2 regions of the Intrasporangium calvum DSM 43043 genome follow, and region 1 is predicted to be linked to the other one. Evidence: predicted binding sites of a transcription regulator. Region 1 holds the regulator's gene; the other holds the start of a gene.
What was found. Region 1 encodes HspR, which represses chaperone genes until heat shock. Its sites were predicted from a motif close to AAGTTGAGTCNNNNNGACTCAACTT; they were not measured.

Region 1 (11,277 bases):
TCGCCCCCCAGCTCAGGGGCGGCGAGGTCGTCATCCTTGAGTCCACGTCTCCACCCGGGACGACGCTCCAGATCAGCCGGTGGCTCGCCGAGCTGCGTCCCGACCTGAAGTTCCCGCACGAGCACGACGTTCCGGACGTGCACCTGGCGCACTGCCCTGAGCGGGTCCTGCCCGGCCGCATCATGATCGAGATCTTCAGCAACGACCGGGTCGTCGGCGGCCTGACCCCCGCCTGCGCCGAGAAGGCGGCCCAGCTGTACCGCACCTTCGTCACGGGCGAGATCCTCCTCACCGACGCGACCACGGCCGAGATGGCCAAGCTGACGGAGAACTCCTTCCGTGACGTCAACATCGCCTTCGCGAACGAGCTCGCGGAGATCTGTGAGCAGCTCGGCCTCGACGTGTGGGAGGTCATTCGCCTCGCCAACCGTCACCCGCGGGTCAACATCCTCAACCCCGGTCCCGGTGTGGGTGGCCACTGCATCGCCGTCGACCCATGGTTCATCGTGGCGGCCGCACCGGAGCAGGCCCGGCTCATCCGGACCGCACGAGAGACCAACGACGCCCGTCCGCAGACGGTCATCAGCAAGGTCAAGTCGGCCTTCGAGGAGCTCGGCAAGGGCGCCGACGGCGAGGGCGCCACGGTCGCCTGCCTCGGTCTCGCGTTCAAGGCTGACATCGACGACCTGCGCGAGTCGCCGGCGCTGCACATCACCGAACAGCTCTCCACGCAGTTTCCCGGCGCCACGGTCCTCGCGGTCGAGCCGCACGTGACGGCCCTGCCCAAGTCCTTGGACGGGAGGGCCAACGTCACGCTCGCCGAGGTGTCGCACGCGGTGCGGGAGGCCGACGTGGTCCTCCTCCTGGTCGACCACCAGCCCTTCAAACGCCTCACCCTGGGCGATCTCGAGGGCAAGAAGGTCATCGACACCCGCGGCATCTGGCGCTGACCCGCAGCTCGAAAGAGCAGTTCCGCCACATCGAAAGAGCAGTTCGCGACACTGCCCGCGGAGGTTCCTCCACATGACCTGGCGCGAACTGCTCTTTCGATGTGGTGGCGCGAACTGCTCCTTCGATGGTCAGCTGGCGAAGTCCGGCTCTCGCTCGCCGATGCCGAGCATCGCGGCAATCGCAGCCACACACCGCTTGGCGGCCCTGCCGTCGCCGTACGGGTTCACCGCGTTGGCCATCGCGTCGTAGGCCTCCCGGTCGTCGAACAGCTCCTGCACCGCCGACCGGATGACCTCGCCATCGGTGCCGACGAGCCGGACCGTCCCGGCATCCACGGCCTCGGGACGCTCCGTCGTGTCCCGCATGACGAGGACGGGCTTGCCGAGGCTCGGCGCCTCCTCCTGGACGCCACCGGAGTCGGTGAGCACGACGTTGGACGCGGCCAGCACGTGGGCGAACTGGTGGTACTCGAGCGGCTCCGTGAGCGTGACGTTGTCCAGCGGCCCGAGCATGGGCTCGATGACGTCTCGGACGATGGGGTTGCGGTGCATCGGCAGCAGGACGAGCACGTCCGGGTTGGCGACGGCCAGGTCGCGGATCGCCCCCATCGACTCGGTCATCCGGTCACCCCAGGACTCCCGCCGGTGCGACGTCACGAGGAGGAGCTTGCGTCCGTCCGTGGCGGCCTCGACGATCTCACCGACGCGCGGGTCGGTGAAGGCCACCGGCTGCGTGGTCGTCCACTGGAGGGCGTCGATGACCGTGTTGCCCGTGACCGGGATCGTCGCCTCGTCGATGCCCTCGCGCAGCAGGTTCGCCTTCGAGGTCGGCGTCGGGGCGAGATGGAGCGAGGCGAGCGGGGACGTGAGTCGACGGTTCACCTCCTCCGGGAACGGGGAGTAGATGTTGCCCGTCCGGAGTCCGGCCTCGAGGTGCACGACCGGGATCTTCTCGTAGAACGCCGACAGCGCGGCAGCGAGCACCGTCGTCGTGTCGCCCTGGACGACGACGACATCCGGCCGCACGTCCTGGAGCAGGTGTGACGTCGCGAGAATGGTCTTCGACGTGATCTCCGCGAGCGTCGCGCCGGGGGTCATCAGGTCGAGGTCGTGGGTCGGCTCGATCCCGAAGAGCGAGTTGACCTGGTCGAGCATCTCGCGGTGTTGGCCCGTGACGGCGACGATGGGCTCGATCTGATCGTGCCGTCGAAGCTCTCCGACGAGCGGGGCCATCTTGATGGCCTCCGGTCGGGTGCCGTAGATGGTCATGACGCGGTACATCCGGTATCCCTCCTGCGTGCTGGCGCCACAGCCTAACGGCCTCGGGTCGTCGGCCTGCCATCACCATCCGAAGTCGCGGGCCGGACGGACGAGGTTCGTCCACTTGGGCGCGACGTCCTCCCGGGCGGAGGCTCGCGTCATCCACCGGAGCACGTGCGGGAGGGCGTGCTCACGCCACCACCGAGCCTCGTCCCGCCACCCCGGTCGTATGCCGCTGGGCCGGCTCCCAGCCCCCCACCCGTCGAGGGGGTCGGCTGGGAGCGCGCCCAGCGGCATACGACAGGCGTCGGACTGAGTCAGTCCAGGCGGTGCGGCCGCCAGACCACGAGCGCCTGGGAGGCGAAGGTCCGCTGCGGCCGTTGCCCCGGGCGCACCGCGACGACCTCCCCCCGCGGACCTGCGGCGAAGACCCGCTCGCCCGGGCGGGCCCCGGCGAGCGCCGCCTGGGTCGCCGACAGCTCGGCCCGGAGCTCGTCGACGCGCGACTGGAGCGCGATCACCTGGTTCTCCAGGTCGAGGATCCGCTGGATGCCGGCGAGGGAGACACCGTCCTGCGAGAGTCGCTGGATCTCGCGGAGGAGCGAGACGTCCCGTCCGCTGTAGCGGCGTCCACCACCCTGGGTCCGGGAGGGCGAGACGAGACCGAGCCGGTCGTACTGCCGCAGCGTCTGCGCGTGCATGCCGGCGAGCTGGGCCGCGACGGAGATGACGAACACCGGGGTGTCGTCGTCGTGCCCCATGGGGTGACGCGCCGTGCCTGGCATCGCCATCACCTGCCCTTCCTCGTGTCTGTCCTCGTGTCTGCCCTCGGGGTTCGAGGTACTGGTCGACCACTGGGAGTCGCTGCGCACCTCGAACCGTCGTTCAGCTGCGTGCCCTCTGGAACAGCTCCGCCCGCGGGTCGTGGCCGTCCTCGGCGGCGGCCATCTTCTCGATCGCCTCGCGCGCCTCGTCGGTCAGCCGCTGCGGCACGATGACCTGGACCTTGGCGAGGAGGTCGCCCGCCTGGTCACCACGCTTGACCCCACGGCCCTTGAGCCGCAGCACCCGTCCGCTCGGGGTGCCGGCCGGGATCCGCACCTTGACGGAACCACCGTCCAGGGTGGGCACCGCGACCGTGGCCCCGAGCGACGCCTCCGCGAAGGTCACCGGGAGGTCGACCGTGAGGTGGTCACCCTCGCGGCCGAAGACCGGGTGCTTGTCGACCGACACGGTGAGGATGAGGTCTCCGGCGGGAGCGCCGGGGTCGCCGTGACGCCCCTTGCCCCGCAGCTTGATCCGCTGCCCGTCCTTGACGCCCGGGGGGATCCGGGCGGTGACCCGCCCCAGCTCCGGCGACGTCAAGGTGACCGTGGAGCCCTCGACGGCGTCCCGGAAGCCGATCCGCGTCGCGGCCGAGACGTCGGCGCCGGCCCGTGGCCCGGCGGTCGAGCCGAAGCCGCCCCCGGGATAGCCGGCCCCGGCCGGGAAGCCCGCAGCGCCGCCGCCGAACATCTGGCCGAGGATGTCCTCCAGGTTGGGCTGGCCACCGCCGCCCCCCGTGTTGAAGCGCACCCGCTGCCCACCACCTGGGCCGCCGAAGTTGGCGAAGATGTCCTCGAAACCCCCGCCCGCGCCGCCCGGCGCGAACCGGGCGCCGCCGTGCGACATGGCCCGGATCGCGTCGTACTCGCGGCGCTGCTCCGGGTCGGAGAGGACGGCATAGGCCTCGCCGATCTCCTTGAACCGCTCCTCGGCCTTCGGGTCGCCGACGTTGTGGTCAGGGTGCAGGTCGCGGGCGAGCTTGCGGTAGGCCTTCTTGACGGCCGCAGCCTCCGCGTCCTGGGGCACGCCGAGGATCGCGTAGAAGTCCTTGTCGAACCAGTCCTGGCTAGCCATGGCGCACCTCCGTCTCTCTCATCCTGCCTGTCCGCCCACGTCAGGACGGGTCGGCCACCGACACGCGGGCGGCCCGCACGAGCCGGTCGCCGATCCGGTACCCCGGCTGGATCACCTGGACGACCGTCGTGCCCGTGGACCCCTCGGGGAGGTCCGCCTCGACGTGCATGAGGGCCTCGTGCACGTTGGGGTCGAACTCCTCGCCCGACGCGCCGACCCGCTCGACACCGAACCGCCCGAGGATCGCCTCGAGCTTCTCGGCGATCGAGGCGAAGGGGCCACCCTCGAGGGCGCCCGCCTCCCGCGCCGAGTGGATGTCGTCGAGCACCGGGAGCAGCGACTCGACGACGCCGCCCACGGCCGAGTGCCGGATCAGCTCGCGGTCCCGGTCGACCCGCTTCTTGTAGTTGACGTACTCGGCCTGCAGACGCTGCAGGTCCGCGAGCAGCGTGGCCGCCATGGAGTCCTCCTCCGCGAGGGCGTCACCCTCGGGCGACTCCTCCGCACCGGTCCGGGTCGCGTCCTGCGGAGCGGCAGAGGGCTCGGGTGCGTGGTCGTACTCGTCCTCGCCCCCCGGCTCGGCCGAGGCGCCCGGACCACCCTCGGAGTAGGTGTGGTGCTTCCTGGCGGCCTCAGCCGCGTCCCCCGGGGCGCCGGCCGTGTCGCCGGCGCCCTCGGAGGTCTCGGGAGCCACGCCCTCGGGCTTGGTCTCGTCGGTCACTTCGCGTCCTTCACGTCCTCAGCCGTGTCATCGTCGATGACCTCGGCGTCGACGACGTCGTCGTCCGCCCCGGCACCCGCCGAGCCACCCGCGTGGGGGGCCTCGCCGTCAGCACCAGCGGAACCGGCTGCTGCAGCGGAAGCGGACTCAGCGGCATACACCGCCTGGCCCATGGCCTGCGACTTCTCGTTGAGCGTCTCGATCTTGGCCTTGATGTCGTCCATGCTGGCCTCGGACCCCTCGGCGACCGCGCTCTTGAGGTCGGCCAGGGCCTCCTCGACCGGCGTCTTCGCGTCGGCCGGGACCTTGTCGCCCGACTCCTTGAGGAAGGTCTCGGTCGAGAAGACGAGCTGCTCGCCCTGGTTGCGGACCTCGGCCTGCTCGCGCCGGACGCGGTCCTCCTCGGCGTGCGCCTCGGCGTCCTTGACCATCCGGTCGATCTCCTCCTTGGAGAGGGCCGAGCCGCCGGTGATGGTCATCTTCTGCTCCTTGCCGGTGCCCTGGTCCTTGGCGGAGACGTTGACGATGCCGTTGGCGTCGATGTCGAAGGTGACCTCGATCTTCGGCACGCCCCGGGGCGCCGGGGCGATGCCGGTCAGCTCGAAGGTGCCGAGCGACTTGTTGTGCTGCGCGATCTCACGCTCACCCTGGAAGACCTGGATGAGGACGGACGGCTGGTTGTCGTCGGCCGTCGTGAAGATCTCGGAGCGCTTCGTCGGGATCGCGGTGTTGCGCTCGATGAGCTTGGTGAACAGGCCACCCTTGGTCTCGATGCCGAGCGAGAGCGGGGTGACGTCGATGAGGAGGACGTCCTTGCGCTCGCCCTTGAGGACACCGGCCTGGAGGGAGGCGCCCACCGCGACGACCTCGTCCGGGTTGACGCCCTTGTTCGGCTCCTTGCCGGCGAGCTCCTTGACGAGGTTCGTCACCGCGGGCATCCGGGTCGAGCCGCCGACGAGGACGACGTGGTCGATGTCGGAGAGCTTGATCCCGGCGTCCTCGATGACCCGGTGGAACGGGGCCTTCGTGCGCTCGAGCAGCTGCTTGGTCATCTGCTCGAACTGGGCGCGGGTCAGCGTCTCGTCGAGGTGGATGGGCCCCTCGGGCGTCATCGAGATGTACTGCGCCGAGATGTTCGTCGACGTCGCGGTCGAGAGCTCCTTCTTGGCGCGCTCGGCCTCGTCACGGAGGCGCTGCATCGCGATCTTGTCCTTGGACAGGTCCTGTCCGGTCTTGTTCTTCACCTGGGTGATGAGGTGCTGGACGATGACCTCGTCCCAGTCGTCACCGCCGAGGTGGTTGTCGCCGTTCGTGGCGCGGACCTGGATCGTCGCGAAGCCGTCCTCGGCGTCCTTGCCGACCTCGAGGAGGGACACGTCGAAGGTGCCGCCGCCGAGGTCGAAGACGAGGATGAGCTCGTCCTCCTTGCCCTTGTCGAGGCCGTAGGCGAGCGCCGCCGCGGTGGGCTCGTTGACGATGCGCAGGACGTTGAGGCCTGCGATCTCGCCGGCCTCCTTGGTGGCCTGGCGCTGGTGGTCCTCGAAGTAGGCGGGGACGGTGATGACCGCGTCGGTCACCGTCTCACCGAGGTAGGCCTCGGCGTCGCGCTTGAGCTTCTGGAGGATGCGGGCGCTGATCTCCTGCGCGGTGTAGGACTTGCCGTCGATCTCCGGCGTCTTCCAGTCGGTGCCCATGTGGCGCTTGACCGACCGGATCGTCCGGTCGACGTTGGTGACGGCCTGCCGCTTGGCGACCTCGCCGACGAGGACCTCGCCGCTCTTGCTGAACGCCACGACGGACGGCGTGGTGCGGCCGCCCTCAGCGTTCGCGATGATGGTCGGCTCGCCGCCCTCGAGGACGGCGACGGCCGAGTTGGTGGTGCCGAGGTCGATTCCGACCGCACGTGCCATGAGTGTTCTCCTTGGGTTCCAGATGGTGGCCGTATGCCGCTGGGCTCGCTCCCACGGGGAGGCTCAGTGTCGCTCGGGCCGGGTTCGTCTGTGGTGGATCCGGGTCTGTGTCGACGCCCAATCTGCTCGTCCGGCTCCGGATTGTCAAAACCAGACTCGCAAATCTTGCGTCTACGTGACTCAACTTTAGCGCGTGCCGGTTTGTTCCACGGCTCGACCCGGGACGCGGGGCCACGGGCGTCCATGACGTGCACCACAGACGGTGGACACCGCTCGACAGTGACGTGAGGTAAGGCTTACCTTTGCACGGTGATCATCTGCCACTGCGGGGTCGTCAACGGCGACACGGTGGCGCGCGCGGTCGACGCGGGCGCTCGGACGCTCTCGCAGGTGTGCCGCAGCACCGGGGCCGGCCAGGACTGCGGCACGTGTGTCTTCGCCTTGCGGCGGCTCCTCTGCGAGCATGAGGCCTCTCCGCACGCCACTCTCCCGGAGGTCGAAAGTGCAGCCAGCTAGTCCTCGGATCACCCAGCTTCTCAACGACGCCCTGACCTTCGAGCTGACGGTCACCAACACCTACTTCCTCCACGCGCGGATGTTGGACAACTGGGGTTTCCCGCGCCTCGGCAAGGTCTTCTACGACCTGTCCATCGACGAGATGCGCGACGCCGACGAGCTGATCAACCGGATCCTCATGTTCGACGGGCACCCGAACGTGCAGCGGCTCAACCCGATCACCATCGGCGAGTCACCGGAGGAGATGCTCGCCCTGGCCCTCGACAGCGAGAAGGCGGCCGTCGCGCAGTTCAACGCCTCGGCCAAGGAGTGCCACGACCTCGGGGACCACGGCACGGCCAGCGTCTTCGAGGAGATGGTCCGGGACGAGGAGAAGCACGCCGACTTCTTCGAGAGCCAGCTCGATGCGATCAAGCGCATCGGCGCTGCCAGCTACCTGGCTCAGCACCTCAAGCCGGGCGACGTCCCGGGGTAGTCGCCCGCCGCGGGGCTGCCAGACTGGCGCCCATGGAGTCCCCAGACCGTTGGGCCGAGCCGGTGTTCAACCGCGGCGACCGCGTCGAGCTCGACCTTTCCGCCCTCGCCGAACCTCCGGACGAGAGCTCACCTGCCAAGGTGCGGGAGGCTCACACCCGGATGATGCAGGTGCACGGCACGCTGGGAACCGTCATCCGCGGCGACGACACGCGCACCGCCGTCGAGCGACTCATCCACCGGCTGACCAGCCGACCGGCCGCCACGGTGCGCGTGCGGTGGGACGGGCAGGCTGACGGTGCTCGGTCGTCCCGGCGTCGACGCCGGGACCGCCCCTACCTGACCCCGGTCGTCTACCGCTCCCAGCTGCGACATGTCGATCCTCCGACCCCCACAGCAGACGCCCCCTCCGTCGGCGAGTGAGCTGGCGGAGGTCGCGCGCAGCTCCGGCGCCCAACCGGGAGGACCCCCGGAGGTGGCGGGTGACCACCTTGGATAGGGTCTGCCAGAGTCCGGCACGGGATCAGGAAGAGGCACCGATGCAGCCACCGCCGAGGCATGCGGTCCTGGAGGGCAAGGCCCTGCACCGCGCGCGTTGGCTGCTGGTCGCTGGCGATCCGCGGGTGGTGGCCGGTCACCGCGATGAGGTCGCCGGGCTCGTCCGAGCCGGACACAGGGTTGACTTCGTGCACTTCGACCGCCTCCCCGGCACCTTGGACGCTCCGGTTGCACCCCGCCGGATCTCCGCGGCGTCGCAGGTCCCGAAGGTGGCTCGTCGCCTGGCCAAGGCGGTGGAGCTGGCCGTTCCCCGCGCACCCCGAACCACCCTCGTGCTGGCTCGGGACGAGGCCCTCGCCGGCACCGTGCGAAGGGCGCACCACGTGCTGCTCCTCGACGCTGCCGCCGCCAGCGCGCGACGGCCGCTCTGGAGACACAACCCGACCGCGCGGTACTGGACCGCCGACGAGGTCGCGGACGTTCTCGAGGAGGAGCTCTGGTGGCGCTACCTCGACCGGCGCCTGCACCAGCTCTCGGGCAATCTCCTCAAGCCAATGAAGACCACAGGGCTCATGGAGGCCGTCGCCTGGCTCGAGCACCGCCGCTCCCGGCGGTTCCCGCCGCCCCAGGACCTCCACCGGTTCGCCCGCAGCATCATCCATGGCTTCGTGAGCACGGGTCGCCTCGAGCGAGCGACCGCGCTGCTGCGCCTCTGCCGCGAGGCTGAGGCCTCGGCGTCCCCCGGCGAGGAGGCAGCCGCCTTCGCGGCGCTCGAGATGCACCTGCGTCTCCACGACGAACCGGTTCCTGCGCGGGACCTGGCGGGGCCGGTCCGAGCCGTCCTCGCGTCGGCCGATGCCGCGCTCGAGTCGGGGGCCTTCCGCGACGCAGCGGGCCGGGCGTCGATCGGGATGGACCTGCTGTTCCATCCCCGCGTGCACACCGACGTGCCGCACACTCCCCTGGTCGAGGACCCCGAGGCGTTCACCGCTCCGCTCCATGACTCACGGGTGGGCCGGCTGCTCATGTCCCCGGCTCGACGGACGGGAGCGGTCGAGCCGCGGCCCTCGGACCACCACCCGCTCAAGGTCGTCTACCTCCCCGGCTCCTACCCCTGGCACGCTGCCCGCGCTCTCGCGGCACTGCGTGCCGACGACAGAGCCGACCTCTCCGTCCTCAGGCTGAGGCAGACCACCCTGCAGAGCATGAGCATCGGAGAGTTCTTCGCCTCCTACCTGCTGGCCCGGACCGTCCCCGACTTCCCCGAGGGGCCACGACCCGCAGACCCGGACCAGCTGTCCGCGCTGGCGCAGGCCGACGTCGTCGTCGCGGACTGGGCTGACAAGGGCGCCGTCTGGGCCTCTCGCGAGCTCCCGCCGAGCGCGCGGCTCGTCGTTCGGGTCCACAGTGCCGACGTGCTCAGCGCGGGAGTCCACCTCGTCGACTGGTCCCGCGTCGATGACGTCATCTGCGTGAGCGAGCACCTGCGGCACGTCTTCCGGGCGCTGCTCGGCGAGCGGGTCGCCCACGTCCGCATCCACGTCATCGCGAACATCCTGGCTGACTTCACCCCCGATCCGGACGCCTCGGGCGCATCGGTCGCCTCGGTCGCCTCGGACCGCCCGGACCCGGCGGAGGGGGGCGACGGTCGGACCATCGCCATGGTCGGCTGGGGGCAGAAGGTCAAGGATCCGCTGATGGCCCTGGACATCCTTGCCGAGCTCGTGCGACGGGAGCCGGGGTGGCGCCTCCGGCTCATCGGCGCCGACTTCCCGGCGAGCGACAGCGGTCTCGTCTCCGCCTACACGACTGCGTTCCGCCGCCGAGCGGCCCAGCCGGACCTGGCCGGCGCCATCGACCACGTCGGGCACACGACGGACGTCCCCCGAGCCCTCGCCGGAAGCTCCTTCATCCTCAGCACCAGTCTCCGCGAGTCGTTCCACATCGGCGCCATGGAGGGGATCGTGGCCGGCGCCGTCCCCGTCATCCGGGACTGGCCCGCCTTCGCGAGGTACCACGGGGCCGCCGGGCTCTTCCCCGCGTCGGCGATCTTCGAGACGGTCGACGAGGCCGTTGAACTCATCTGGTCGCTCCGCGACCCCGTCACGCGACGCGCTGCGCTGCGTCGCACCCAGGAGTCGATGCTCCCCCTCCTCGACGGCCGGAACGCCACCCGCCAGCTGCTCGACGTCATCCTGCACTGAGGCGCCCGCCGTGGGGCGCCGTGCAGCGCCGTGCAGCGCCGTGCAGCGCCACCGACGATGGCTCGGTCAGGCGGTCACGACGCCCGGCTGCCCGGCACCCTGGAGCCGGACGGTGGCGACGGGCACGAGGACGGGCTCGTCCGCACCGTCCGGCTGCTCACCGCGCCGCCAGGTCAGCTCGAGGGCGGGACCGTCCACGATGAGCTCGCCGATGCAGTTGTCGAACCACGGCCCGTCGGTGACCCGCCACGGATACGACGGGTCGGGGATCCGGGAGGATCGGCTCGCGACCCAGCGCATCGGGCCGACCAGGCTCTTCGCGAAGGCTGACATGAAGATGCGCAGCCCACGAGGCATCGGGTTGCGGATCGGCGAGCAGACCGCCTGGACGAGGAGGGACTGGGCGCCGTGCCGCGCCCCGTCCTCGACCTGGGCGACGTAGGAGTTGTGGACGTCCCCGGACAGGAAGGTGATCGTCGCCGGCGGGCGCCCGCGTTCCCCGCGGGCCACGGCCATGACGAGGTCGAACACCTCGGCGAAGCCGTCGTTGAAGGCCGCCCAGTGCTCGAGGTCGACCTTCTGGCGCAGCCGCTCGGCGGCGACCGACACCGGCCGCGAGAGCCAGGGACGGGAGAAGGCTCCGGTGGCCAGCACCTCGTCGATGGCCTCGAGGTCGTGCAGGCCCGGCGGGAGCAGGAACGGCAGGGACGTGCCGATGAGGAGGTGGTCGACGTCGCCGACGAGCTGGTCGTCGAGCCAGGCCATCTCGTCGGGATCGAGCATCGAGCGGCGGTCCGGTTCGAGGACGCGAGCCGCTCGCGAGTCAACGACGATGAGCCGGCTGT
Region 2 (11,277 bases), 100 kb from region 1:
CGACCGGATCTGCGCCTTCTGCCCGGAGCGGGTCCTCGAGACGACCCCGGAGATCGCGCGGCTCGTCCGCGACGAGGCGTCCGCGGACGGGTGGCGGGAGGTGCGGGGCCTGACCGCGGAGCAGGTCGCGGCCTCCCCGGCGGACTTCCGGCTCGTGCCGAACCTCTTCGAGATCCTGTCCTTCGACTACTGGCACCTGACCCACGGCTGGGAACCGACCGCGGAGATGACGGCGCGACGCGAGACCTACCTGTCGACGCCGGTGGGGCGCGAGCACGTCGAGCGGCTGGCGCGGATCCGGATCGCCGCTCGATCCGCCGAGGGCACCGTCGACGGCCCGCTCACCGATGCGGAGGTCGAGCGCGAGGCGACCGGGCTGTTCGCCGGCAACCACCTGCTCGTCGTCGCGCGCCGGCACTTCGAGGAGGGCGCCCGGGACGACTCGCGCCTGCGCGGCTCGGGTCGGCTCACCCCCGAGGAGCACCGGACGTACGTCGACTTCTCCATCGGCACGATGCGCGACGTCTATCGCGACAACGAGCACGCCCGCTACGTCAGCGTCTTCCAGAACTGGCTCCAGCCCGCCGGAGCCTCGTTCGACCACCTGCACAAGCAGGTCGTCGCCATCGACGAGCTCGGCGCGGACCTCGAGCGGGAGGTCGAGCACCTCGCCCAGGAGCCCGACCTCTACGAGCGATGGGGGCAGCGGTATGCCGCTGAGCGCGGTCTCCTGGTCGCGCGCACTCCCAGCGCGGTGGCCTTCGTCGGGATCGGGCACCGCTTCCCCTCGCTGGAGGTGCACTCGCTGGTGACGGACCGGTGCCCGTGGGAGCTGACCTCCGACGAGGTCCGTGACTTCGCCGACCTGCTGCACGCCTGCCACGCCGCGACCGGGGTGGAGGTCCCGAGCAACGAGGAGTGGCACCACCGCCCGCCGTCGGTGGACCTGCCGATGCCGCTCCGGGCCGTGCTGAAGTGGCGGATCTCGACCTTGGCCGGGTTCGAGGGCGGGACGAAGATCTACGTCAACACCGTCAGCCCCTGGTCCGTCCACGAGCGGGTGGTCGGCCGGTTGCGGGGGCTCGTCGAGGCTGGGGCGGTGTCTGCGACGGTTCGGCCCGCCGACTGAGCGTCCGGACGGCGGCGAGCCCGGCGGGGGCAGGCAGGCCATTGTGACGTATGCCGCTGGGCTGGCTACCCGGGAGTAGCGGCCCGATACGCTCGGGCGGGTGAGTAGCTACCCCCGCCTCCTCCAGCCGCTGGACCTGGGCTTCACGACGCTGCGCAACCGCGTCGTCATGGGCTCGATGCACACCGGTCTCGAGGACCGGGCCGCGGAGGTGGACCGCCTCGCCTCGTACTTCGCCGAGCGGGCTCGGGGCGGGGTCGCCCTCATGGTGACGGGGGGCTACGCGCCGAACCTGGAGGGTTCCCTCTACCCGGGAGGGTCCGTCCTCATGACGCCCCGCCAGGCCCGCCGGCACCGGCGGGTCACCGACGCAGTGCACCGCGAGGGCGGCAAGATCGCCCTGCAGATCCTCCACGCGGGGCGGTACGCCTACCACCCGCTCGGCGTGACGGCGTCGACGAGCAAGGCCCCGATCTCGCGCTTCACGGCCCGCGGCCTGTCCGAGGCCGGCGTCCGCCGGCAGGTGGAGGCCTACGCCCGCTGCGCCCGGCTGGCCCGCGAGGGCGGGTACGACGGGGTCGAGATCATGGGGTCGGAGGGCTACTTCCTCAACCAGTTCCTCGCCCCGCGGACCAACCAGCGCACCGATGCCTACGGCGGCACCCCGGAGAACCGCCGACGCCTCCCGGTCGAGGTGGTCCGAGCGGTGCGCGAGGCGGTCGGGCCGGACTTCATCGTGATCTACCGGCTGTCGATGCTCGACCTCGTCCCCGACGGCCAGTCCTGGGAGGAGATCGTCGCCCTGGCCAAGGAGGTCGAGGCGGCCGGCGCGACCATCATCAACACCGGGATCGGCTGGCACGAGGCCCGGGTCCCGACGATCGTCACCTCGGTCCCCCGAGGCGCGTTCGTCGAGGTCACCGCACGGCTGCGGCCCGAGGTGTCGATCCCGGTCATCGCCTCGAACCGGATCTCGATGCCGGACCTCGCGGAGCAGGTCGTGGCCGACGGCAAGGCCGATCTCGTATCGATGGCGCGGCCCTTCCTCGCCGACCCCGACTGGGTGCTCAAGGCGGCCGAGGGACGGGCCGACGAGATCAACACGTGCATCGCCTGCAACCAGGCGTGCCTCGACCACACCTTCGCGAAGAAGACGGCCTCCTGCCTCGTCAACCCCCGGGCGGGCCACGAGACGCTGCTCGTGCTGGCTCCGACCCGCACGGTCAGGCGCGTCGCCGTCGTCGGGGCCGGACCGGCGGGCCTGGCCACGGCCGTGGCGGCTGCCGAGCGCGGCCACGAGGTCGAGCTCTTCGAGGCGGCTGACGACATCGGGGGTCAGTTCGCCATCGCGATGCGGATCCCTGGCAAGGAGGACTTCGCCGAGACGATCCGCTACTACCGGCGCCGCCTCGACGTCACGGGCGTCAAGGTCCACCTGGGGCGGCCAGCCTCCGTCGACGACCTGACCGAGTTCGACGAGGTCGTCGTCGCGACGGGCGTGGAACCGCGGATCCCTGACCTTCCGGGGGTCGACCACCCCAAGGTCATCACGTACGCCGAGCTGGTCCGTGACGGCGCACCCGTCGGGCGGACCGTGGCCGTCATGGGCGCCGGTGGGATCGGGGTCGACGTGTCCGAGTTCCTGACGCAGGGGCACCACACCGTCGACTCCCCGTTGTCCGTGGCGGAGTGGATGGCCGAGTGGGGGGTCGGTGCGCCCGATGCCTCGCGCGGCGGCCTCGTCAGGCCGGCCCCGGCACCGTCGCCGCGGGAGGTGCACCTCCTCCAGCGCAAGAGCACGACCATCGGGAAGGGGCTCGGCAGGACGACAGGCTGGGTGCACCGGGCGGCGTTGAAGGCCAAGGGCGTCCACCACCACGTCGGGGTCAACTACGAGCGGATCGACGACGCTGGGCTGCACATCAGCTTTGGGGAGGACCATCGCGACCCGCAGGTGCTCGACGTCGACACGATCGTCCTCTGCACGGGGCAGGAGTCGGTCAACGGTCTCGCCCCGGCCCTCCGGGGCCGCGGCGTGAACGTCCACGTCATCGGCGGTGCGGACGTCGCCGCAGAGCTCGATGCGAAGCGCGCCATCAAGCAGGGCACCGAGCTCGCCGCCAGCCTCTGACCGACCCGACATGGGCTGCGCTCTCGACCCACCACCGTCGAGTGCGCAGAACCTGCCGTCCCATCGCCCCTCGCGCGGCGAACCCATCGCGAGGAGCAGGAGCCTCACGCCAGCAGCTCGCGGACCCGGGGCGCCACCTCCGTGGCATAGAGCCGGATGCTCTCCATCCGCAGCTCGTGCGGCAGCGTGCCGACCGAGTACTTCAGCTGGAACCGGGTCGCCCCGAGGACCTGCACCGTGTCGGCGATCTTCCGGGCCACGGTCTCGGGGGACCCGCAGTAGACCGCACCCTCGGGGCCGAGCTGCTCCCTCGCCTGCTCCATCGTCATGGGCGCCCAGCGGCGCTCGCGTCCCAGCTTGTTCATGTACGCGACCTGGTGCGGGAGGAACTCCTCGAGGGCCTGCTCGTCGGTCGCCGCGACGTAACCGGGCGAGTGCACCCCCACGGGCCGCGGCTCCTTGCCCATCTCCTCGAGGGCGCGCCGGTAGAGGTCGGCGAGAGGAGCGAACTGCCGCGCCGACCCGCCGATGATGGCGATGACGACCGGGAAGCCGTAGTGCGCCGCCCGGACCACCGACTGCGGCGTGCCGCCGACCCCGACCCAGACGGGGAGATGACCGGACTCGGTCGCCGGCTGGACGAACTCGACCTCGACCGGGGGTCGGATCGAGCCCTGCCACTTCACCGGCTGCTCGGCGACGACCGCCGCGAGGAGGCTCAGCTTCTCGTCGAAAAGCGTCTCGTACTCGGACAGGTCGAGGCCGAACAGGGGGAACGACTCGATGAACGAGCCTCGCCCGACGGTGATCTCGGCTCGGCCGCGGGAAATCGCGTCGACCGTGGAGAATCGCTGGAAGACCCGGATCGGGTCATCGGACGACAGGACGGTGACCGACGTGCCGAGCCGGATCCGCTCGGTCCTGGCCGCGAGCGCCGCGAGCACCGTGTCGGGCGCGGAGATCGCGTAGTCCTTGCGGTGGTGCTCCCCCACGCCGAAGAAGTCGAGACCGAGCCGGTCCGCCAGCTCCCCCTCGGCGAGCACCTCCCGGATGACGACCGCCGGGTGGAGCGGCTGCCCGTCCGGGCCGTTCGCGATGTCGCCGAAGGTGTCGAGGCCGAGTTCGAGGCTCATGGACCCCACCGTAGGCGACTGTCCCCTCGGAAGGCAGCGGACTCCGGGGGCGTCGGGGAGCGAGCCCAGCGGCATACGGCCTGAGGGGACCCCGGCACATGTGAAACGGTGGGCACGTGCAGCTGCGTGAGCCCGCCAACCTCGTCTCTCCGAGGGCCGTCCGGATGTGGACGGTGGAAGCGGTCCTCGGCGCGCTCTTCCTCGGCGCCGCTCAGGTCGGCTGGTGGCTGCTCGACCACGCAGCCGACCGCACCCTCCACGTCGTCCTCGCCGTGGCCTGGCTCGTGCTCTCCACCGCCTACGCGATCGGGATGCCCCGCTGGCGCTACCGCGTCCACCGCTGGGAGGCGACGCGGCACGCGATCTACACCCAGACGGGCTGGCTCAACCAGGAGCGCCGGATCGCCCCTCTCTCCCGCGTGCAGACCGTCGACCTCGAGCGGGGACCCCTCGCCCAGCTGTTCGGCCTCGCGACGGTGACCGTCACGACCGCGTCGGCCGCCGGACCGCTGGAGATCGCGGGGCTGGACCTCGAGGTCGCGCGCGGTCTCGTCGACACGTTGACCACGGCCGCCGTCGCGGAGAAGGGTGACGCCACGTGACCGAGACGCGGCGACCGCTCCCCGAGCCGGAGTGGCGACGCCTCGACAAACGGATGCTCCTCATCCACCCGCTCCAGACGCTGCTCCAGGCGCTGCCGGCCATCCTGGCGATCTTCGTGGCCCGGATCGGCGCTGAGGACTCCGACCGCTGGGAGCTGCTCGCGCTGCCCGTGATCGTCGCCTTCGGACTGCTCCGCTGGCTCACGACGCGCTACCGGATCAGCAGCGAGCAGATCGAGCTCAAGCACGGGCTGCTCCACAAGCAGACCCGGACGGCGCGACTCGACAAGGTGCGAACGGTGGACCTGACCGCCCAGCTGCACCACCGCGCGCTGGGCCTGGCCAAGGTCGAGATCTCCACGGGCAGCGGCGGCAAGGACCGGCTCGTCCTCGACTCGCTCAGCATCGCGGAGGGGCGGCGGCTGCGCGGCGAGCTGCTGCACCGGCTCGGGGCGGGTGACCCGGTGACCGCGACCCTGCCCGCTCCCACGGGACCCGCCGTGGACATGGAGGCGCCTCCCCCCGGCACGGAGGCGGCAGGCGCGGACGAGGATCTGCTGCGGCTCGACCCGTCGTGGGTCCGGTTCGCGCCGTTCACGATGACCGGCATCGGCACGGCGGCGGCGATCTTCGGGTTCGTCAGCCAGGGGCTCGGGCGCTTTTCCGAGCAGGGCGACCTGTACGAGTCCGGGGCCACCTGGGTCCGTGAGCTGGCCTGGTGGGTCAACCTGCTCGGGGTGGTGGTCATCGTGTCCCTCCTCGCGGTGGGCGCCTACGTCCTGTCGTTCTGGGGATTCCGACTGTCACGGAGCCCGACCGGCAGCCTCCACACGCGACGCGGCCTGCTGACCAGCCGGGAGGTCGGGATCGACCACACGCGGGTCCGGGGCGTCGAGCTGGGGGAGCAGCTGGGCCTCCGGCTCGCCGGCGGTCGTCGCCTCAAGGCCCTGAGCACGGGACTGCAGGGCGAGGCCGGGGGCGGCTCCGACTGGCTGTCCCCACCCGCCCCCGTCGACGTCGTCGCCGGCGTCGCGACCCTCGTGACCGGGGACGCCGGTGCGGTCTCCGACGCCCTCATCCCGCACGGACCCGCGGCGGGCCGACGCCGCCTCACTCGAGCCGTCCTGCTGCCGCTGGCCCTGACGGCGGCGCTCGCCCTGGGGTGGATGGTGGGGGACTGGCCCGGGTGGCCGCTGTGGTTCGCGCCAGGGTCGGTGGCCGGCGCCTGGCTCCTCGGTCGAGACCGTTACCGCGGCCTCGGCCATCTGGTCACCGACCGGCACCTCGTCAGCCGCAGCGGCTCGCTGGACCGGCGCCGCATCCTCCTCGCACGCGACGGGGTCATCGGCTGGAAGATCCGGCAGTCCTTCTTCCAGCGGCGCGCCGACGTGGTCACCCTCGTCGCCACCACGGCTGCCGGTCGCCAGCACTACGACGTGGTGGATCTGCCTCCGGACCGGGCGTACGAAGTGCTCGGCGAGGTCAGCCCCGAGCTGGTGACGCAGTTCACCTGATCGATTCTGGGGACGTCTTGACGTGGTCGGGAATTGGTTGCAAAGTTGAGTCGTTACCACTCAAGAAAGGTGCGTCTGCTCGGCTCTCCGCCGCGCAGCTGTTCGAGTTCAGTTGAGGAGTGACTGCACATGACCAGGACCTTCGACCCGTTCCGGGAGATGGACCGACTCTTCGGCGAGGGGTTCCGCACGGCCACGCCGGCCCCCATGCCGATGGACCTCTACCGCCGCGGTGAGACCTTCGTCGCGCAGATCGACCTGCCGGGAGTCGACCCCGGCTCGATCGACATCGACGTCGAGGACAACACCCTCACCGTGCGCGCCGAGCGCCTCAGGGAGAACCTCGACGACGTCCGCTGGCTGTCGCACGAGCGGCCGACGGGGACGTTCGCCCGCCAGCTCTCGCTGGGGCGTGGGCTCGCTCTCGACGACATCCAGGCGGACTACCGCAACGGTGTCCTCACCCTGACGATCCCCGTCGCCGAGGAGGCCAAGCCGCGCAAGATCGCCGTGTCGCACGGCGACGACCAGAAGGCGGCGATCGAGAGCCAGGCCAGCTGATCACCAGCGACCGCTGAGCCGTCCGCGTCCCAGCGGTCGCAGGCACCTCGGGAAACCCCCCTCTCCGAGACGGCAGGGCCCCGCCTCCTCCGAGGCCGGGGCCCTTACCGCGGGTCCAGTGGCTCGGCTCCCGTGAGGCCCTCACCTGCAAGGAGTCCGCGCGCTGCATAGGCTCAGCGGTCGAGGCAGGTGCAGACGCAGGCCCGGTTGCCCTCCGGGTCGGCGAGGACGACGAAGGACGGCGCGTTGTCGTTGTCGACGACGGCACCACCCGCAGCGACGGCCGCAGCGATCCGCTGCTCGGCGATGTCGTGCGGCACCCACACGTCGAGGTGGAACCGCTGACGTGGAGTGCGATGAGCGTCCGTGTCCTGGAACCAGAGCAGCGGCACCCGCCCCTTGGGGTCGACGACGTCCGCGCCGTGCAGCGCCTCAGCGCTCCCCGTCAGCAGCGCCGCCCAGAACGGGCCCACCGCAGCGACGTCCGCCGTGTCGAGGGCGAGCTCGATCTCGGCCACGGCGTGCGGCTCGGCCGCGACGCCCTGCTCGCGCGCGATCTCGCTGATGCGGTGGGCGAGGTCGAGATCCCGCTCGGTCAGGGCGCCGACGTCGTGGCTCATCAGCTTCAGGTCGACGTGCGGATAGGTGAGGGTCACGTCGGGGTGGTGGTTCATGGCCTCCGCCGCCTCACCGATCGCGGTGACGAACCGCAGTCCCGCGGCGAAGTCACCAGTGAGGTAGCGGGCGTGGAGCGCCTGGGCCAGCTTGCGCCAGTCGACGAGGCCGGCGTCGAGAATCTGCACTGTCGTGAGGCTGTCCATCACCTCAGTATGGTCCTGCCGGTTCGTGGGTGAGGGCTGCCGTAGGGCGCCTCACCCGCGCCGCCGCTGGACCCGCCTCCGAGCGGAAGCGAGCCCAGCGGCATCCGGGCTGATGTCAGCGCGCGCTGGCGGTGACCGGCGCGGGGTCCTCGAGAGCGGGAGCCGGGGAGTGCTCCGCATCGATCATGCTCGCTTCGTCGAAGGGGACATGCCCGTCGAGCACTGCCGCAACCTGCACGCGGTCGATCTGGCCCGTCCACGTGCCGACGAGCACGGTGGCGATCGCGTTGCCGGCGAAGTTCGTCAGGGCGCGCGCCTCACTCATCATCCGGTCGATACCCACGATGAAGCCGACGCCGTCGACGAGGTCGGGGCGGTGTGACTGCAGACCTCCCGCCAAGGTGGCGATCCCGGCGCCGGTCACCCCGGCCGCGCCCTTGGACGCGATCATCATGAACACGAGCAGGCCGATCTGCTCCCCCAGGCTGAACGGCTTGTCCATCGCCTCGGCGATGAAGAGGCTGGCCATCGTCAGGTAGATGGCGGTGCCGTCGAGGTTGAACGAGTAGCCGGTCGGCACGGTGATGCCCACGACGGGGCGGGCGACGCCGAGGTGCTCCATCTTGGCGATGAGACGCGGCAGGGCCGACTCGGACGACGAGGTCGAGAGGATGAGGAGGAACTCCCGACCGAGGTACCGCAGCAGCGAGAAGACGCTCACGTGGCTGACGATGCGCAGGATCGTGCCGAGCACCCCGAAGACGAACAGGGCGCACGTCACGTAGAACGCCACCATGATCAGGCCGAGGCTCTTGAGGGCATCGACCCCGGTGGCCCCCACCACGGCAGCCATGGCGCCGAAGGCGCCGACCGGCGCGAGCCACATGACCATGGCCATGAGGCGGAAGACGAGCTTCTCCACGTGCTTGATGCCCACGAGGATCGGCTCACCGGCCGGACCCATCTTCTGCAGGGCGAAGCCGACGAGCACGGCCACGAGGAGGGCCTGCAGGACGGACCCGGCGGTGAGGGCCGACACCAGGGTCTCTGGGACGAGACCGAGGATGAAGTCGGTGGTCGTCTCGGCTCCGCCCGACACCTGCTTCTGGCCTGCCGCAGCGAGCTCGTCCGTGAGGTGCAGACCAGCACCGGGCTGGACGATGTTGCCGACGACGAGCCCGATCGCGAGGGCCACGGTCGACATCGTGAGGAAGTAGCCGAGGGCGAGGCCGCCGACCTTGCCGACCTGGGCGGCGCGGCGCACCGAGCCGATCCCGAGGACGATGGTGCAGAAGATGATCGGGGCGATCATCATCTTGATGAGGCTGACGAAGAAGGTGCCGAGCGGCTTGAGCTCCTTGCCGAGCTCCGGCCAGATCAGCCCGACGGCGATGCCGAGGAGCATCGCGATGATGACGGCGACATAGAGGAAATGGGTGCGGTCGCGCCTCGTCGTCGCCCGGGGCTTCGGGGCGTCGACGGCGCTGTCGGCGGTGTGACTCACAGGGGGCCTCCGTTGGCTGGGCCCGGCGGTCCCGGGCCTGAGTGATGTGATGAGCGTCGCGGCCGAACTGACTAGGGTCACGATTGTGTTCATTGAGTTCTCGGACGCATCGCGGCAGCACCACTCGTGGCGGCACCGCTCGTGGCTGCCGTGAACCCGAGCCGCTGGAGCGTCGCGACGCAGACGTTCGTCCTGCAGGTGGGTCTCGCGGTTCTCGTCATTGCTGCCGGGCTCGCGGGGACCTTCGTCCAGGCCCAGCACGCCGGCGACCGGGAGGCCATCGCGCGGGTCACTGCGGTCGCGGAGACGGTGGCGGCCACACCCGCGGTGGTGGCGGCCGTTCAGGGCAGCGCACCGACAAAGGCCCTCCAGCCCTACGCGGAGCGGGTCCGGCTGGAGTCCGGCACGGACTTCGTCGTCATCATGGACCGGGACGGCACCCGCTTCACCCATCCCGACCCGAAGCAGATCGGAGGAACCTTCATCGGCCACACGTCGGCAGCCCTGGCCGGCGGCGTCGTGATGGAGAACTTCACGGGCACGCTGGGGCCGTCGACCCGGGTCGTGGTGCCGGTGGTCGACTCGACCAAGCCTGCGGCTGCACAGGTCGTGGCCCTGGTCGCCGTCGGCATCCGCACGTCGGCTGTCGGTGAGCGGGTCCGCGTCCAGCTGCCGGGCATCCTGGCGGCTGGGCTGGCGGCGGCGGTGCTCTCCGGCCTCGGCACCGCTCTCGTGGCCCGTCGCGTCCGCCGTCAGACGCACGGGTTGGGTGAGCGCCAGCTCCGGGAGATGTACGAGTACTACGACGCCGTGCTCCACGCCGTGACCGAGGGTCTCGTCATCACCGACCTCGGTGGGCGGCTACGGCTGGCCAACGACGAGGCGGTCCGACTCCTCGGCCTCCCCGACGACGCGATCGACCGGCCCGTGTCATCGCTCGGCCTCACGGCCCCGCTCACCGCTGCGCTCAGTGACGACGAGCCGCGCGAGGACGAGCTCCACGTCACGTCGGCCCGGGTCCTCGTCCTCAACAAGGGACCTGCCCTGTGGAGAGAGCGGCGGCTCGGGCACGTCACCACCCTCCGCGACCGGACCGACCTGGAGGCCCTGACCGGTGAGCTCGACTCGGCTCGCGGTCTGACCGAGGCGCTCCGGTCGCAGGCCCACGAGACGGCGAACCGGCTGCACACCATCGTCAGCCTGATCGAGCTGGGCCACACCGACCGGGCGCTCGCGTTCGCCACGGACGAGCTGCACGTGAGCCAGGTGCTGACCGACCAGGTCGTCGGGTCGGTCGAGGAGCCGGCCCTCACCGCGCTCCTCCTCGGCAAGGCCGCCGAGGCGAACGAGCGGGGCATCGAGCTCCTCGTCGCCCCCGACGTGCGCTGGCCCCCCGGGGCAGCGCCCGTCAGGGACGTGGTCACCATCGTCGGCAACCTCATCGACAACGCGCTGGACGCGGTGGCCGGGTCGCCGGGCGAGCGGCGGGTGGTCTTCGAGGCCACCGTGGAGGGTCCGGCTGCCGTCGTGCGCGTCTCCGACACCGGCCCGGGTCTCCCGGACGGCGCAGTCTCCGACGCGTTCCGGCGCGGGTACTCGACGAAGGAGGCCGGTCGGGCCGGACGACGTGGCATCGGGCTCGCTCTCGTCTCACAGACCGTCGAGCGCCTCGGCGGGACGCTCGACGTCAGTGGCCCGCCCGGCGCGACCTTCACCGTGCGCCTGCCGTGGGGTGGTGGACCATGACCACCGAGGCGCTGAGGGTCCTCGTCGTCGAGGACGAGCCGGTGGCGGCCGAGGCCCACACGGCCTATGTCGACCGGGTGCCGGGCTTCACCGTCGTCGCGACCGTCGCAACGAGCCAAGCGGCCTTGAAGGCGTT

Region 2: INTCA_RS17095 (Hsp20/alpha crystallin family protein) is a predicted target of HspR. The motif match lies at 6,552-6,576, and genes of this name have one in related genera.

The regions. Positions count from the first base shown of each region.
Region 1 covers NC_014830.1:3,643,114-3,654,390, forward strand. Annotated here, with positions in the region: gene wecC (UDP-N-acetyl-D-mannosamine dehydrogenase) at 1-950, shown strand, start outside; gene wecB (non-hydrolyzing UDP-N-acetylglucosamine 2-epimerase) at 1,080-2,231, opposite strand; gene INTCA_RS19675 (hypothetical protein) at 2,292-2,507, opposite strand; gene INTCA_RS16640 (heat shock protein transcriptional repressor HspR) at 2,528-3,001, opposite strand; gene INTCA_RS16645 (DnaJ C-terminal domain-containing protein) at 3,096-4,109, opposite strand; gene INTCA_RS16650 (nucleotide exchange factor GrpE) at 4,150-4,830, opposite strand; gene dnaK (molecular chaperone DnaK) at 4,827-6,740, opposite strand; gene INTCA_RS16660 ((2Fe-2S)-binding protein) at 7,050-7,256, shown strand; gene bfr (bacterioferritin) at 7,243-7,731, shown strand; gene INTCA_RS16670 (hypothetical protein) at 7,764-8,153, shown strand; gene INTCA_RS16675 (glycosyltransferase family protein) at 8,270-10,432, shown strand; gene INTCA_RS16680 (alkaline phosphatase D family protein) at 10,499-11,277, opposite strand, start outside.
Region 2 covers NC_014830.1:3,743,606-3,754,882, forward strand. Annotated here, with positions in the region: gene INTCA_RS17070 (DUF4921 family protein) at 1-1,129, shown strand, start outside; gene INTCA_RS17075 (NADPH-dependent 2,4-dienoyl-CoA reductase) at 1,230-3,260, shown strand; gene INTCA_RS17080 (LLM class flavin-dependent oxidoreductase) at 3,365-4,393, opposite strand; gene INTCA_RS17085 (PH domain-containing protein) at 4,510-4,995, shown strand; gene INTCA_RS17090 (PH domain-containing protein) at 4,992-6,509, shown strand; gene INTCA_RS17095 (Hsp20/alpha crystallin family protein) at 6,639-7,070, shown strand; gene INTCA_RS17100 (4a-hydroxytetrahydrobiopterin dehydratase) at 7,244-7,891, opposite strand; gene INTCA_RS17105 (C4-dicarboxylate transporter DctA) at 8,007-9,395, opposite strand; gene INTCA_RS17110 (sensor histidine kinase) at 9,522-11,141, shown strand; gene INTCA_RS17115 (response regulator) at 11,138-11,277, shown strand, end outside.